3 regions of the Ensifer sp. 22521 genome follow, and region 3 is predicted to be linked to each of the others. Evidence: predicted binding sites of a transcription regulator. Region 3 holds the regulator's gene; each other region holds the start of a gene.
The links. The regulator PhoB, encoded in region 3, activates phosphate uptake and scavenging genes when phosphate is short. The targets are predictions, from matches to a motif close to TGTCATNNANCTGTCAT.
Positions count from the first base shown of each region.

Region 1: ACTJKE_RS16280 (LTA synthase family protein) is a predicted target of PhoB. The motif match lies at 2,863-2,879, and genes of this name have one in related genera.
Region 2: ACTJKE_RS03110 (DUF2794 domain-containing protein) is a predicted target of PhoB. The motif match lies at 3,868-3,884, and genes of this name have one in related genera.

Region 1 is NZ_JBQENM010000009.1:260,047-265,408, forward strand. It holds gene ACTJKE_RS16265 (TolB family protein) at 1-585, opposite strand, end outside; gene ACTJKE_RS16270 (hypothetical protein) at 613-948, opposite strand; gene ACTJKE_RS16275 (NAD+ synthase) at 952-2,634, opposite strand; gene ACTJKE_RS16280 (LTA synthase family protein) at 2,903-4,834, shown strand; gene ACTJKE_RS16285 (DUF1003 domain-containing protein) at 4,972-5,362, shown strand, end outside.
Region 2 is NZ_JBQENM010000002.1:217,204-222,565, reverse strand. It holds gene acnA (aconitate hydratase AcnA) at 1-2,611, shown strand, start outside; gene ACTJKE_RS03115 (DUF1223 domain-containing protein) at 2,818-3,591, shown strand; gene ACTJKE_RS03110 (DUF2794 domain-containing protein) at 3,905-4,309, shown strand; gene ACTJKE_RS03105 (GNAT family N-acetyltransferase) at 4,534-5,091, opposite strand; gene ACTJKE_RS03100 (Bax inhibitor-1/YccA family protein) at 5,214-5,362, opposite strand, start outside.
Region 3 is NZ_JBQENM010000010.1:133,346-138,707, reverse strand. It holds gene pstB (phosphate ABC transporter ATP-binding protein PstB) at 1-787, shown strand, start outside; gene phoU (phosphate signaling complex protein PhoU) at 838-1,551, shown strand; gene phoB (phosphate regulon transcriptional regulator PhoB) at 1,813-2,496, shown strand; gene ACTJKE_RS17240 (GcrA family cell cycle regulator) at 2,565-3,086, opposite strand; gene ACTJKE_RS17235 (aspartate aminotransferase family protein) at 3,507-4,706, shown strand; gene argF (ornithine carbamoyltransferase) at 4,807-5,362, shown strand, end outside.

The DNA.
Region 1 (5,362 bases), on a different contig from region 3:
GCTGTCGGTGATGCGCGTGACGTCACTGCCATCGGGGCGGATGCGCCAGATCTGCATGCGTCCGGTGCGGCTGGAGTTGAAATAGATCCATTCGCAATCCGCCGACCAGTCGGGTCCGTCGTTGCGCCCTTCCCCGTGGGTCAGCCGCTGCTCCTCGCCGCCATCAACCGAAATCGTATAGATGTCGAAGACCTGGTCGCGGATGCCGCAATAGGTCACTCTTCGCCCATCCGGCGACCAGCCGTGCCAATAGGACGGCAGGTTGCGGGTGACGAGCCGCGGCGTGCCGCCTCTAGCCGGCAGCAGGTAGATCGCCGACTTGCCGAACTCGGTCTTGTCGCTGATCGCGATGGTGGCGCCATCGGGCGAAATGCCGTGGTCGTTGTTGCAGAGCGCGGCAAAGCCGGTATCGATCTCCACCGGCTCCGAACCGTCGAAACCGAGGCGATAAAGACGGCCATCGCCGTTGATGACCAGGTGCGTGCCGTCCCGCGACCAGTTCGGCGCCTCGACCAGCCGATCGGTCTGCCAGACGACGCGCGTTTCACCGGTAACGATGTCATAGGTCTCGATGGAACTGCGCATCCCGTTCTCCCGCCGCGACCAAGGCAGCTATTTGCGTTCTTCGCCGGCCGGCAGCGTCGCCGCGACCTTGGCGCAGATCGACTGCATCAAATTGGAATTGCGTTGATCTCGCCAGGTCGAGACGACGCCCCAAGCCAACAGCACAAGGATGCAGACGAAGGCCACGCCGACGATGGCGATACTGCCGCTTGCAAGACCATAGATGCCGAAGACCGCCGGCGTCGCGAAATAGGCGATCTGCGCCGAGAGCTGCCGGCCAGCAGAAACGTCGCTCAGCGACCACAGCCGGATCAGCCGGATTTCCTCGTCCGTGAACTCCGGACAGCTTTCCTTGCCGTCCCGCCCTTGGCCGAACGCGCTCATCGGCTACCCTCGATCGCGGAAGCGGTTGGTGATCGGGTACCGCCGGTCGCGGCCAAAATTCTTCTTGGTGATCTTGACGCCCGGCGCCGATTGCCGCCGCTTGTATTCGGCAATGTAGAGCAGGTGTTCGACCCGGTGAACCGTCGCCTCGTCATGGCCGCGGGCGACGATCTCGTCGGTCCCCATCTCCTTTTCCACCAGGCATTCGAGAATGTCGTCGAGCACCGGATAGGGCGGCAAAGAATCCTGGTCCGTCTGGTTGGGACGCAATTCAGCCGAGGGCGCCTTGTCGATAATATTTGGGGGAATGACGACGCCGGAGGGTCCAAGCGCGCCCGGCGGAACCGTGGTGTTGCGCCAGCGCGAGATGGCATAGACCTCCATCTTGTAGAGATCCTTGATCGGATTGAAGCCGCCGTTCATGTCGCCATAGAGCGTGGCATAGCCGACCGACATTTCCGACTTGTTGCCCGTCGTCACCACCATCGAGCCGAACTTGTTGGAGATCGCCATCAGGATGGTGCCGCGGGTACGGCTCTGCAGGTTCTCCTCGGTGATGCCGGATTCGGTCCCCTCGAACATGTCGGAGAGCGCGCTTAAGAACCCTTCGACCGGCTCGGAGATCGGCACGATATCGTAGCGGCAGCCGAGCGCTGCGGCACATTCCTTGGCGTCCTTCAGCGATTCCTGCGAGGTGTAGCGATAGGGCAGCATGACGGTGCGCACCCGCTCCTCGCCGAGCGCATCGACCGCCAGCGCCGCGCAGATCGCGGAATCGATACCGCCGGAAAGGCCGAGTACGACGTTCTTGAAGCCGTTTTTGTTCACATAGTCACGGAAGCCGAGCATGCAGGCGCGGTAGTCCGCCTCCTCGCGCTCCGGCAGGCGCGACTGCAGCCCGCTTTCGCAATGCCAGCCGCTTTCGCCCTTCTTCCATTCGACGATCGAAATCGCCTCTTCGAACTGGCTCATCTGGAAGGCGAGAGACTTGTCGGTGTTGAAGGCGAAGCTTGCGCCGTCGAACACCAGTTCGTCCTGGCCGCCGAGCTGGTTGGCATAGATCATCGGCAGGCCGGTCTCGAGCACCTGCTTGAGGACCACCTGGTGGCGCACATCCACCTTGCCACGAAAATAGGGCGAACCGTTCGGCGACAGCAGGATTTCCGCGCCGCTTTCCGCTAGTGTCTCGCAAACGCCGAGATCGCCCCAGATGTCCTCGCAGATCGGAATGCCGATGCGCACGCCGCGGAAATTCACCGGGCCCGGCATCTCGCCCTGGTCGAAGACGCGCTTCTCGTCGAACTCGCCATAGTTCGGCAGATCGACCTTGTCGCGGAACGCGATCACCTTGCCATCGTCAAGCACGGCCACCGAATTGTGCCGGCCGGTCTTGGCCTGGCGCGGGAAGCCGATGATGACGCCCGGGCCGCCGTCCGCCGTGTCGCTCGCGAGCTTCTCGACCGCCTGGAGGCAGGCCTTCAGGAATGCCGGCTTCAGCACGAGATCTTCGGGCGGATAGCCGGAAATGAACAGCTCCGTCAAAAGCAGGAGATCGGCGCCCTGGCGCGCCGCATCGGCACGCGCCTCACGCGCCTTGGCCAGGTTTCCGGCGATGTCGCCCACCGTCGGATTGAGCTGGGCGATTGCGATGCGCAGGAGCGAGGGGGCGATCTTGTGAGCGGTCATGAGCGGGCCTGTCGGTCTGTTCTGAGCGATTGCGTCTGACTTTCGCAATGTTCTTTAGCGCAATCCGCAGGAAAATACCCACAGGCAATCGCCGCTCCGCGAAAAAAACCGAAAAATTCTGTCTTTCCCGGTTCTTATGAAGGGCCGTTGCAGCGCCCTCACGCGACGAAAAGCTGTTCCCAAACCCCGTTAAGAAACCATTCATCCCCTGTTCAAAATGACGGGCGTATGACAGTTACACGACACATTTATGAAACTGGAGAACATGTTGGCTAGTATCGATTCCGCTGTCGCGAGAGGTTCGCGCGTCTATGTCGATAGACCCGGCTTCACCGCACGGCACGCCAAGACGCTTGCGGCCACCCGCAGCGCATTGTTCTCCCTTTTTGTCGCAGCCGCTCTCGTCTTCGCCGTCGAGCTGATCGTGCGCCAGTCGATGGCCGATACGCTCGCCTATATGCTCGACCCGACGCGCCCGGCGCTGACGACTGTCGGTGCATTCTTCCTGATGCTGCTGGCCGTCGACGGCATTTTCGGCCGCGAACATAAGTCGGCCGTGGTGATTGCGCCGCTCGCCATCATACCCGCCGTCGTCTGCCAGCAGAAGCAGGTCTTCCTGTCCGATCCGCTTTATCCGACCGATTTCCTGTTCGGCCGCCAGATCATGGAATTGATGCCGGTGCTGGTGAAGGACCGCCCCTGGACCGCCGTCGGCATCGTCGTCGGCCTCATCGCCGCCGTTGCCGCCATCGGCCTCTTGCTGCGCTACGCCTGGCGCAATTTCCCCAAGCTGACGCGCCGCGAGCGCATCGCTCGTGCGGCCTTTGCGCTGCCGCTGCTCTTCGCCTTCTGGCACATCATGGATTACAACCAGTTCTCCTGGATCCGTGATCGCCTGAAGGTCATCCCCATCATGTGGGACCAGACCGAGAACTATAAGCACAACGGCTTTGCGCTTGCCTTCGCCATCAACCTGCCGATGGCCAATGTCAGCGCGCCCGCTGGCTACATGGCCGACGCCATCGATCGCATTCCGGTGAAGCCGCTTCCGGCTGGCACCTCGCACCGCGGCAAGCCCGACGTCATCGTGCTGATGAGCGAATCCTTCTGGGATCCGACCCGCCTGCCCAACGTCAAGCTCTCGCCCGATCCGATGCCGACGATCCGCGAGATGCAGTCGGGCAACGTCTTCTCGCCGGAATTCGGCGGCATGACCGCCAATGTCGAGTTCGAGGCGCTGACCGGCTTCTCCAACGCCTTCCTGCCCTATGGCAGCATTCCGTACCAGCAGTACATCCGCAACCCGATCCCGTCGCTCGCTACCTTCTTCCGTGGCGAAGGCTATGTCTCGCGCGCCATCCATCCCTTCCAGAGCTGGTTCTGGAACCGTACCGCCGTCTACAAGGCCTTCGGTTTCGACACCTTCAAGTCGGAAGAGAACATGCCGCCGATGCAGAAGCGCGGCATCTTTGCCTCGGACGAGTCGCTGACGCATGAGATCATCCGCCAGGCCGACGCCATGGACGATCCGTTCTTCTTCTTTGCGGTGACACTGCAGGGCCATGGCCCCTATGAGGCAAACCGCTATGCCAAGAACACCATCAAGGTCGAAGGCAACCTGCCCGAAAGCGACCGGCAGGTGCTGGAAACCTATGCTCAAGGCATCAAGGAAGCCGACGAGAGCCTGAAGAAGCTGATGGACTGGGCAAAGAAGCGCGATCGCGAAACGATCATCGTGCTGTTCGGCGACCACCTGCCGCCGCTCAACACGGTCTATACCAGCACCGGCTTCATGAAGGGCGTCACGGCGGAGCGCAAGGGCTCGAAGGACCAGATGAAGGCGCAGCACGAAACGCCGCTCGTCGTCTGGTCGAACAAAACAGGCCCGAGAAAGAACGTCGGCACGATCAGCCCGGCCTTCCTCTCCTACCAGATCCTCAAGCAGTCCGGCTACGAGCACCCCTATTACACCGGGTTCCTCGGCAAGGTTCATGACCAATACCGGGTCGTCGACCGCTACATGCTGATCCGCAGGAACGGCAAGGAAGTCGCCGAGTGGTCGCGCCAGCCGAAGGTGCCGGCTCTCTTGCGTGACTATCGCTTCCTGCAGCACGACATGATGTTTGGAGACCGCTTCTCGACCGACCGGTTCTTCAAGTCCCACGCCGACCTCTTCGCAAGCGCGGCCGAGACCCACTGAACCACGAGCGCCGGACCGGCCACACCCGGTCCGGCTCTTCATGCTCTCGGTCGGCCAGATTTTTCCGCGACGCAAAACCGCCACGCACATTTGCTGGAAATGCTCTAGATTTTCTCCGGTCAACCCCGGAGATCGCCATGCCGCATTTCAACAACATCTCGCACCAGTTCTTCGGCAAGCCGCTCAGCGAACTCGGCGAGATCGAGCGCCGCATCCTCGCCTACGCCCGCGAGCGGCGCACGCTGACCACCGATACCAATGCGGCCTTCGCTGCCGAGCAAACCTTAGGCGACAGGCTCGCCGACAACATTGCCCGCGTTGGCGGCTCCTGGAGCTTCATCGTCACCTTCTGCAGTTTTCTCGTCTGCTGGGTCATCGTGAACTCGGTGCTGTTGGTGACCGGAGCGTTCGACCCCTACCCCTACATCTTTCTCAACCTCGTGCTTTCCATGCTTGCCGCACTGCAGGCCCCAATCATCATGATGTCGCAGAACCGTCAGGCCGAACGCGACCGCTTCGCAGCGTCCA
Region 2 (5,362 bases), on a different contig from region 3:
GAAGGCGGAGGCGAACGGTCTCGCCGGCGTTTCCAAGCTGCCCTACTCGATGAAGGTTCTGCTCGAGAACCTGCTGCGCAATGAAGACGGCCGCTCCGTCACCAAGAAGGACATCGAGAACGTTGCCGCCTGGCTCAACGACAAGGGCACGGCTGAAAACGAAATCGCCTACCGCCCGGCCCGCGTGCTGATGCAGGACTTCACCGGCGTTCCCGCCGTGGTCGACCTCGCTGCAATGCGCGACGCCATGGTCTCGCTCGGCGGCGACCCGGAAAAGATCAACCCGCTCGTTCCCGTCGACCTCGTCATCGACCACTCCGTCATCGTCGACGAATTCGGCACGCCGAACGCCTTTGCCCGCAACGTCGAGCTCGAATACCAGCGCAACGGCGAGCGCTACCGCTTCCTGAAGTGGGGCCAGCAGGCGTTCAAGAACTTCCGCGTCGTCCCGCCCGGCACCGGCATCTGTCACCAGGTCAATCTGGAGTATCTGGGCCAGACCGTCTGGACCCGTGAAGAAGATGGCGAAATCACCGCCTACCCGGATACCTGCGTCGGCACCGACAGCCACACCACCATGATCAACGGCCTTGGCGTTCTCGGCTGGGGCGTTGGCGGTATCGAAGCTGAAGCCGCGATGCTCGGCCAGCCGGTCTCCATGCTTCTGCCTGAAGTCATCGGCTTCAAGCTGACGGGCAAGCTGAAAGAGGGCGTCACCGCGACCGACCTCGTGCTCATGGTCGTTCAGATGCTGCGCAAGAAGGGCGTCGTTTCGAAGTTCGTCGAATTCTTCGGCCCGGGCCTCGACAACATGACGCTCGCTGACCGTGCGACCATCGGCAACATGGGTCCGGAATACGGCGCCACCTGCGGCTTCTTCCCGGTCGACAGCGAGACCATCAACTACCTCACCATGTCCGGCCGCGAAGAGCAGCGCATTTCGCTCGTCGAAGCCTATTCCAGGGCGCAAGGCATGTGGCGCGACGGTGACGGCTCGGAGCTTGTCTTTACCGACACGCTGGAACTCGACCTCGGCGACGTCGTTCCCGCTATGGCTGGTCCGAAGCGTCCAGAAGGCCGCATCCCGCTCGAAAGCATCGCGTCGGGCTTCGCAACCGCGCTCGAAGGCGACTACAAGAAGCCGGGCCAGCTTTCGAACCGCTACGCCGTAGAAGGCACCGATTTCGATCTCGGCCATGGCGACGTTGCCATCGCTGCGATCACGTCGTGCACCAACACCTCCAACCCGTCGGTTCTGATCGCCGCCGGCCTGCTCGCCCGCAACGCCGTTGCCAAGGGCCTGAAGTCCAAGCCCTGGGTCAAGACCTCGCTCGCACCGGGATCGCAGGTCGTCGGTGAGTACCTGGCCAAGTCCGGCCTGCAGAAGGACCTCGACGCGCTCGGCTTCAACCTCGTCGGCTTTGGCTGCACCACCTGCATCGGCAACTCCGGTCCGCTGCCGGCGCCGATCTCGAAGACGATCAACGACAAGGGCCTGATCGCCGCCGGCGTTCTCTCCGGCAACCGCAACTTCGAAGGCCGTATCTCGCCGGACGTCCAGGCAAACTACCTCGCCTCGCCGCCGCTCGTCGTCGCCTATGCACTCGCCGGTACGGTCCAGAAGGACCTGACCAACGAACCGCTCGGCGAAGACAAGGACGGCAACCCGGTCTTCCTCAAGGACATCTGGCCGACCTCCAAGGAAATCCAGGAGTTCATCTTCAAGTACGTCACCCGCGAACTCTACGCGACCAAGTACGCGGACGTCTTCAAGGGCGACGAAAACTGGCAGGCCGTTCAGGTTCCTCCGGGCCAGACCTACGCCTGGGACGATGGCTCGACCTACGTGCAGAACCCACCCTACTTCGTCGGCATGGGCAAGTCCGGCTCGGGCATCTCCGACATCAAGGGCGCGCGCGTCCTCGGCCTATTCGGCGACAAGATCACCACCGACCACATCTCGCCGGCCGGTTCGATCAAGGCTGCCTCGCCGGCTGGTGCCTACCTCATCGGTCATGGCGTCGGCGTTGCCGACTTCAACCAGTACGGTACGCGTCGCGGCAACCATGAGGTGATGATGCGCGGCACGTTTGCCAACATCCGCATCCGCAACCACATGCTCGGCCCGAACGGCAAGGAAGGTGGCTACACCATCCACTATCCGTCGAAGGAAGAGATGTCGATCTACGACGCCGCCATGCAATACAAGGAAGAGGGCGTTCCGCTCGTCATCTTCGCCGGCGTCGAATACGGCAACGGTTCGTCGCGCGACTGGGCTGCGAAGGGCACCAATCTGCTCGGCGTCAAGGCCGTCATCGCGCAGTCGTTCGAGCGTATCCACCGCTCGAACCTGGTCGGCATGGGCGTCATCCCCTTCGTCTTCGAAGAAGGCACGACCTGGGAATCGCTGGGCCTCAAGGGCGATGAAATCGTCACCATCGACAACCTCGCCAATGTCCAGCCTCGCGAAAAGCGCGTTGCCAAGGTCACCTATGGCGACGGCAGCGCGAAGGAAATTCCGCTGATCTGCCGGATCGATACGCTGGACGAAGTGACCTACGTCAACAACGGCGGCATCCTGCAGACGGTTCTGCGCGACCTCGCCGCCTGATCGCCAGACCATCGCGAAGCATTGGAGCCGGGACGCCGAGAGGCGACCCGGCTCTTTCTTTGGTTGTCAAATCCCAAAACGTCCCAACACAAGCCTGTGCTCACCCGCCACCTCACTCCAACGTGACTTCCCGTTGATGCGTGGCCGGCGTATGTAATGAACTCCCCCATAAGGAGTAGGCCGACGGCCCCCAACGAAGTGACGCCATGACATCCGCAGACCGTTCTTTCATTCGCCCTTTTGCACTGGCTTTCGGGCTGTTCGCAGCCGCTGGTGCACCGGCCGGGGCACAGGACGGACAGGTGATCAAAGGCGTCGTGGAACTGTTCACCAGCCAGGGCTGTTCCTCCTGCCCGCCGGCCGATGCGGCGCTGAAGGCGCTTGTCGATGGCGGTGATGTCGTGGCGCTCGCCTACCATGTCGACTACTGGAACTATCTCGGTTGGGCCGACACACTGGCCTCCAAGGAAAATACCGAACGGCAATATGCCTATGCCCGGATGCTCGGTCGCAATGGCGTCTATACGCCCCAGGCGATCCTGAACGGGCGCGACCATGTCAACGGCGGCAATCTTCAGGCGATCAAAACGCGGCTGGAGACAATGAAGGCCGAAGGCAAGGGGCTTGCCGTTCCCGTCGAGGCGAAGATCCAGGGCGAAGAAATCCAGATCAACGTCGGTAGCGGCATCGGCAAGGCGAACGTCGTCGTCGTCTATTTCGACCGCGCGAAAGTGGTGAAGATGGAGAAGGGGGAGAACAGCGGCAAGGAAATCCCCTACTGGCATGCCGTGCGCGACATTCAGACGATCGGCATGTGGGACGGAAAGCCGGCAACCTTCACCCTTCCCGCAACAGTTCTGACCGAGCGCCCCGGCAACAGTGGCTGTGCCGTTCTCTTGCAATCGATGAAGGACAAGGAAACGCCGGGCGCGATCATCGGCGCCACGGCGGTGCTCGCCGGCCCGCAAGGCAAGTTGTAAGCGGGCGCGGCGCAAGGGGGTGGTTCGGCCCGGCAGCATCGAGGGGCTGGGGCTGAGGGTTCGAAGTTACCGGACCGAACCGGCCATGGCTGCGTTCGGTGAACTCCCGCAGCATGACGACCTGACCGGACATACGGTGGCAACGACTCTGTCCGTCAGCGCTCGCGAGTTTTGCGGTGAATTGGGGCGGCGATTTGACTGAAATGGGGCAGAGGTAAGAAATGCCCTCTTCGTCCAACGGCTTCCGGCTTGCTTTTCGGCTCACGTCAGGCACACTGTTATCGTTCTGTCACAACAGAAGGCCGGATTGCCGATGACCGATGAGCCGGATTTGCCGCAAGGCGAGGCGCGCCATCAGCGCGAGACCACTTCCGAAGTGGTCGTCCATCTTCACGAATACAAGAACGCCAAGAACCCTCCCCCCATCACTTTCCATCGCCGCGAGTTGGACCAGATCCTTTGGGTCTACGGTCGAATGGTCGGCGAAGGCGAATGGCGGGACTACGCCATCGACCACCTGAAGGACCGCGCGGTCTTCTCGGTGTTCAAGCGTTCGGGAGAAATGCCGCTCTACCGGATCGAGAAGAACCCGAAGCTGTCGACGAAACAGGGCGCCTATAGCGTGCTGAACATTCACGGCACGATCCTGAAACGCGGCCACGAGCTCGCCCAGGTGCTCAAGGTGTTCGACAAGGTCCTGAAGCTGGTGGAAACCTGAAGCAGGTCGCGCAAAACTGCGCAGCGGTTTTGCAATAACGACCTGCGAAATATCAGAAGCTTGAAGCGCTGGGAGCGGACCTGCAAGATCGCGACGCGCCTTAAGACCTGATCCGCACCGGCGTCCCGGTGAGATGCGCGGCGACCTCTTCCGACGCAGGGCTTTGACCCGCCCCGGGACGGCCGACTGCAATCAGCGCATGTCGGGCGTCCGCGAGGCGACGATCAGTTCTGATAGAGCGTGTCTGGATAGACGTCTTCCGGCGGATCGCTCTTCTGGCCCTCGCCAAGCGCGAGCTGCATGATCGCCGTGTCGAGCCAACGGCCATGCTTGAAGCCGGTCGCTTTCATCGTGCCCTGATGCTCGAAGCCGAGCGAACTGTGTACGGCGATCGATGCCGGGTGGGCACCGCCGATCACCGCAACCATCTGCCGGAAGCCGAGCTCGGTGCAACGACGAATGAGTTCGACGAGCAGCGCCTTGCCAGCACCCTTGCCGCGCGCTTCCGGCGCCAGGTAGATCGAATCCTCGACCAGAAAGCGATAGGCCGTGCGCGTCCGGAAGGCGGACGCATAGGCATAGCCGACGATCGATCCGCTGCCATCGCATGCGACCACATAGGGGTAGCCGTTGCCGATGATCGTCTCGAAGCGGTTTCGCATCTCCGCTTCGGAAGGAGGTTCGATCTCATAGGTGGCGACGCCGTTCAGTACGGATTCGCGATAGATCGCTGCGATGGCAGGAAGGTCGGCCAAGGTGGCGTCACGCAGACTCAGGGACATGGCGGTAAACTGCATCTCGAGGTTTCGTCGTCCTTTACTCCCATGGGGGCCGGGACGCGATCAACTATTTCCGGCAACAAAAAAGGCGGCCGAGGCCGCCTTTTCCGCTATTCGTTTCAAGCTTAGTTGTTCCGGTTGCCCATGAACTGCAGCAGGAACATGAACAGGTTGATGAAGTCGAGGTAGAGCGTCAGCGCGCCCATGATCGCCTTGCGGCCGGCAACGGTGCTGTCATCGGCTTCGTAGTACATTTCCTTGATCTTCTGCGTGT
Region 3 (5,362 bases):
GAAAGCCTTGGATCAGAAAATGAACACGGTTCCCTTCAAGATGATCGGCAAGGATGTGTCGGTCTACTACGGCGAGAAGCGTGCGCTTTTCGACGTCAACCTCAACATCCGCGAGAACACGGTAACGGCGCTGATCGGTCCGTCGGGCTGCGGCAAGTCGACCTTCCTGCGCACGCTGAACCGCATGAACGACACCATCGAGAACTGCCGTGTGACCGGCAAGATCACGCTCGATGAGGACGACATCTACGACCCGACCATTGACGTGGTCGAGCTGCGCGCCCGCGTCGGCATGGTCTTCCAGAAGCCGAACCCGTTCCCGAAGTCGATCTACGACAACGTCGCCTACGGTCCGCGCATCCACGGACTTGCCCGCACCAAGGCGGACTTTGACGATGTGGTCGAGACCAGCCTGCAGAAGGCAGGTTTGTGGAACGAGGTGAAGGACCGCCTGCAGGAGCCGGGCACCGGCCTCTCCGGTGGTCAGCAGCAGCGCCTTTGCATCGCACGCGCTGTTGCCGTCAGCCCGGAAGTCATCCTGATGGACGAGCCCTGCTCGGCACTCGACCCGATCGCGACCGCCAAGGTCGAGGAACTCATCCACGAACTGCGCACGAACTTCACGATCGTCATCGTGACCCACTCGATGCAGCAGGCCGCCCGCGTGTCGCAGCGCACCGCCATGTTCCACCTCGGCAATCTCGTCGAGGAGAACGACACCGACAAGATGTTCACCAATCCGGATGACCAGCGCACCCAGGATTACATCATGGGCCGCTTCGGCTGAGGCCAATCACGGCTGCAACAGTCACTGGAAAGCGCCTGTAAGGATCGACGATCATGTCCATGCATATCATGTCCGCCTATGACGAAGAACTGAAGTACCTGACGCGCCGCATCTCGGAAATGGGCGGTCTCGCCGAGCAGATGGTCGCCGAATCCGTCCGCGCCCTGGTCAATTCCGACCTGGCGCTGGCGCAAAAGGTAATCTCGGACGACACCGTTCTCGATGATGCCGAGCGCCAGATCGGCGAGAAGGCGATTGTCACGATCGCCAAGCGCCAGCCGGTCGCCGCCGACCTTCGCGAGATCATGGGGTCGATCCGCATCGCCTCCGACCTGGAGCGTGTCGGCGACCTCGGCAAGAACACTGCCAAGCGCGTGATCGCGGTTGCCGGTTCGGGCATCCCGCGCAAGCTCGCCCGCGGTCTCGAGCATCTCGCCGAACTCGCTCTGGTGCAGCTCAAGGAAGTGCTCGACGTCTATGCGTCGCGTTCGCCGGAAAAGGCCAACAGCATTCGCGAACGCGACGAGGAGATCGATGCGATCTACACCTCGCTGTTCCGCGAGTTGCTCACCTACATGATGGAAGATCCGCGCAATATCACGCCCTGCACGCATCTTCTGTTCTGCGCCAAGAACATCGAGCGTATCGGCGACCACGCGACCAACATCGCCGAGACGATCTATTACATGGCGACGGGTGCCCAGCCGGAAGGTGAGCGCCCGAAGGATGACAACACGTCGACGTTGGGCTCGGTCAACGACTAGAAGGTTGGAGCGGGATGCGGGGGGGACAACCGCATACACTTTTCCTCATCCCGCTCTGGCGTTAAACGCGCCGTTCGCAATGCGTGCCCCATGAATATCATCCGGTCGCGGCTTCGGTCGCGGCCCCGAATTCCTGCATCTGAAGCATGCGGCTTTTCGCACCGCCTTTGAAATTGGCGGGGGTGCTCCAGATTTAGAGTGTCTGAGTGCCGGCCGGTCCGCTGGACCCGCACGGCGCTCGCGGTAAGGAGACGTTACCTGATGTTGCCAAAAATCGCCGTGGTCGAAGACGAAGAGGCGCTGAGCGTCCTGCTGCGTTACAATCTGGAAGCTGAAGGCTTCGACGTCGATACGATCCTCAGGGGTGACGAGGCGGAGATCCGGCTACAGGAACGCCTGCCCGACCTTCTGATCCTCGACTGGATGTTGCCGGGCGTCTCCGGCATCGAGCTTTGCCGTAGGCTGCGCCAGCGCCCGGAGACGGAGCGGTTGCCGATCATCATGCTGACGGCGCGCGGCGAGGAAAGCGAGCGCGTTCGCGGTCTGGCGACCGGTGCCGACGACTATGTGGTCAAGCCCTTCTCCACGCCGGAGCTGATGGCCCGCGTCAAGGCGATGCTCCGCCGGGCGAAGCCCGAAGTTCTCTCGACGCTGCTGCGCTGCGGCGACATCGAGCTCGACCGGGAAACCCATCGCGTCCATCGCCGCAGCCGCGAAGTTCGCCTGGGGCCGACAGAGTTCCGCCTGCTGGAGTTCCTGATGTCCTCTCCGGGCCGTGTCTTCTCGCGCTCGCAGTTGCTGGACGGCGTCTGGGGCCACGACATCTATGTCGACGAGCGGACCGTCGACGTGCATGTCGGCCGCCTGCGCAAGGCGCTGAACTTCTCGACCATGCCTGATGTCATCCGCACCGTGCGCGGCGCCGGCTACTCGCTCGAAAGCTGAGAAGGGCAAACAAAAGTCAATAAAAAAGGGGCCGATCGGCCCCTTTCGTTTTGGTCCTGTGCGGATCCTTAGCGCATCCGACGGCGCTCGGCGGACGGCTGGTAGGCAAGCCGCGCATGGAAGCTGCAATAGGGCGAAGCTTCCGGGGAATCGTTGCCGCAGAAATGGAACTCTTCCTTCAGCGGGTCGCCGATCGGCCACTTGCAGGTGCGTTCGGTGAGCTGGGTCAGCTCGAGGCGGCGCGACATTGGCACGACCACGTCGGTCTGGATGCTGAAATCCTGCTCGGCAACGAGATCGACTTCGATCTCCTCCTTGAGAACGGTGGCGCCGGACGGACGGGCAACGGTGCGGGTCGAAACGCGCGAGGCGTAGTTCGGAGCGCGCGGCGCCGAGGTCGGCCGCTTCGGGCGGGTCGCCGCAGTGGTGCTGCCGCCGGCTTTGGCGCGGCCTGGAAGGCTCAGGCGATGAACCTTGCCGATGACAGCGTTACGGCTGACGCCGCCGAGCTGTGCCGCGATCTGGCTTGCGCTCAGGCCCTCGGACCAAAGCTTCTTCAGTTTCTCCACCCGCTCGTCAGTCCAGTTCATTTCTGCACTCTCCGTTCTCAGCGTTGGGGATGGCAGAATCCCTCACCGCACCCCGGTTGAATCCCGAGGTTGCAAACGCGATAACTCTTTTGGTGACTAGGTCCGCCGCATGCGTCTAGTAATTGAATGTTAACGTACTGACCGTCGGACTCCGTGGCAAGAGTCCCGGGATTCACGCCGAATCGATTTCGTAGTTTTCCCCAACTTGCTCGGCTGGCGTTGCATTTTTGCAAGCCCTTCCGGGCGATTTTTTCGCCGCCGGGAAACGGGCTTCTCTGTTGCACTGCAAGGCTTGGTTTTATTGACATTGCGGCGCGAAATAGGAATAGTGCCTGCGCCGCCGAAAGGCGGCATTTTTGATTTTTATCGGGCCGCATGAAGCAGCGGGACCGATGCCGACTGGAGTAAGGAGAGCCTCGCATGACTGCAACCACGCCGCTTTACGATACCTACATGCGCGCGCCGTTGCGTTTCGAGCGAGGAGAGGGCGTCTGGCTGATCGCCGAAGACGGCTCGCGCTATCTCGACTTCGCCGCCGGCGTTGCCGTGAACTCGCTCGGCCACGCGCATCCGCATCTCGTCGAGGCGCTGAAGGCGCAGGCCGAGAAGGTCTGGCACCTTTCCAACCTTTACGAAGTTCCCGGTCAGGAAAGTCTTGGACGCCGCTTGGCGGCCGTCACCTTTGCCGATCGGGTCTTCTTCACCAATTCCGGTGCGGAAGCGCTGGAATGCGCGATCAAGACGGCGCGGCGGTACCACTTCGCCAAAGGCCAGCCGGAGAAGTTTCACATCATCACCTTCGAGGGCGCGTTCCACGGTCGCACGATCGCGACGATCGCCGCCGGTGGTCAGCAAAAGTACATTGAAGGTTTCGGGCCAAAGGCCCCAGGGTTCTACCAGGTTCCGTTCGGCGACATCGCGGCCGTCAAGAATGCGATCACCGAGGAGACCGCCGCGATCCTGATCGAGCCGATCCAGGGCGAGGGCGGCATCCGTCCCGCGACCAAGGAATTCATGCAGGAACTGCGCGCCCTCTGCGACGAATTCGGCCTGCTCCTGATCCTCGACGAGGTTCAGACCGGCGTCGGCCGCACCGGCAAGCTTTTTGCCCATGAGTGGACGGGCATCCGCCCGGATATCATGGCCGTTGCCAAGGGCATCGGCGGCGGCTTCCCGCTCGGCGCTTGCCTGGCGACGGAAGAGGCGGCAGCCGGCATGGTGGCGGGCACGCATGGCTCGACCTATGGCGGCAATCCGCTGGCGATGGCCGTCGGCAACGCCGTGCTCGACGTCATCCTCGCTGATGGCTTCCTCGCCCATGTGCGCGACGTCGCGCTCGTCTTCCGCCAGGGTCTTGCTTCGCTGAAGGATCGCTATCCCGATATCATCGAAGATATCCGCGGCGATGGCCTGATGCTGGGCATCAAGGTAAAGGGCCCCTCGGCGGATCTCCTGAAGGAGATCCGCGCCGAGAAGCTCCTGGCCGTGCCGGCCGGCGACAACGTGTTGCGCCTGCTGCCGCCGTTGACGGTGACGGCGGAGGAAGCACGCGAGGGCCTCGCACGCATCGAGCGCGCCGCCGAAGCAGTGCGGAAGGCAAGTGGTAACGCTGCGGCCTGACCGATAGGGCCAAGACTGACCCAGGATGGTAGAATGACCTTCGTGCGTTCACGCCGCTGCGTGGCGCACATAGGTTCGATTTTTTGAGGAACCGAGTACGATGGCAGGCACCAGACACTTTCTCGATCTTTCGGCCATGACGGCCGCCGATCTTCGGACGATCATCGATGATGCCCGCGTCCGAAAGGCGACGACCAAGGCCGGAACCGCCGAGAAGCCGCTCGCCGGCAAGATGCTGGCGATGATCTTCGAAAAGCCGTCCACCCGCACCCGCGTGTCCTTCGATGTCGGCATGCGCCAGCTCGGCGGCGAAACCCTGTTCCTTTCGGGCACGGAGATGCAGCTCGGTCGCGCCGAGACCATCGGCGATACGGCAAAGGTCCTGTCGCGCTATGTCGATGCGATCATGATCCGCACCACCGACCATCGCCGCCTGCTGGAATTGGCAGAACACGCGACGGTCCCTGTCATCAACGGCCTGACCGACGACACCCATCCCTGCCAGATTATGGCCGACATCATGACCTTCGAGGAGCATCGCGGACCGGTGAAGGGCAAGACGATCGCCTGGACCGGCGACGGCAACAACGTGCTGCACTCGCTGATCGAAGGCTCCGCCCGCTTCGGCTATCGCATGAACATGGCCGTGCCGCTCG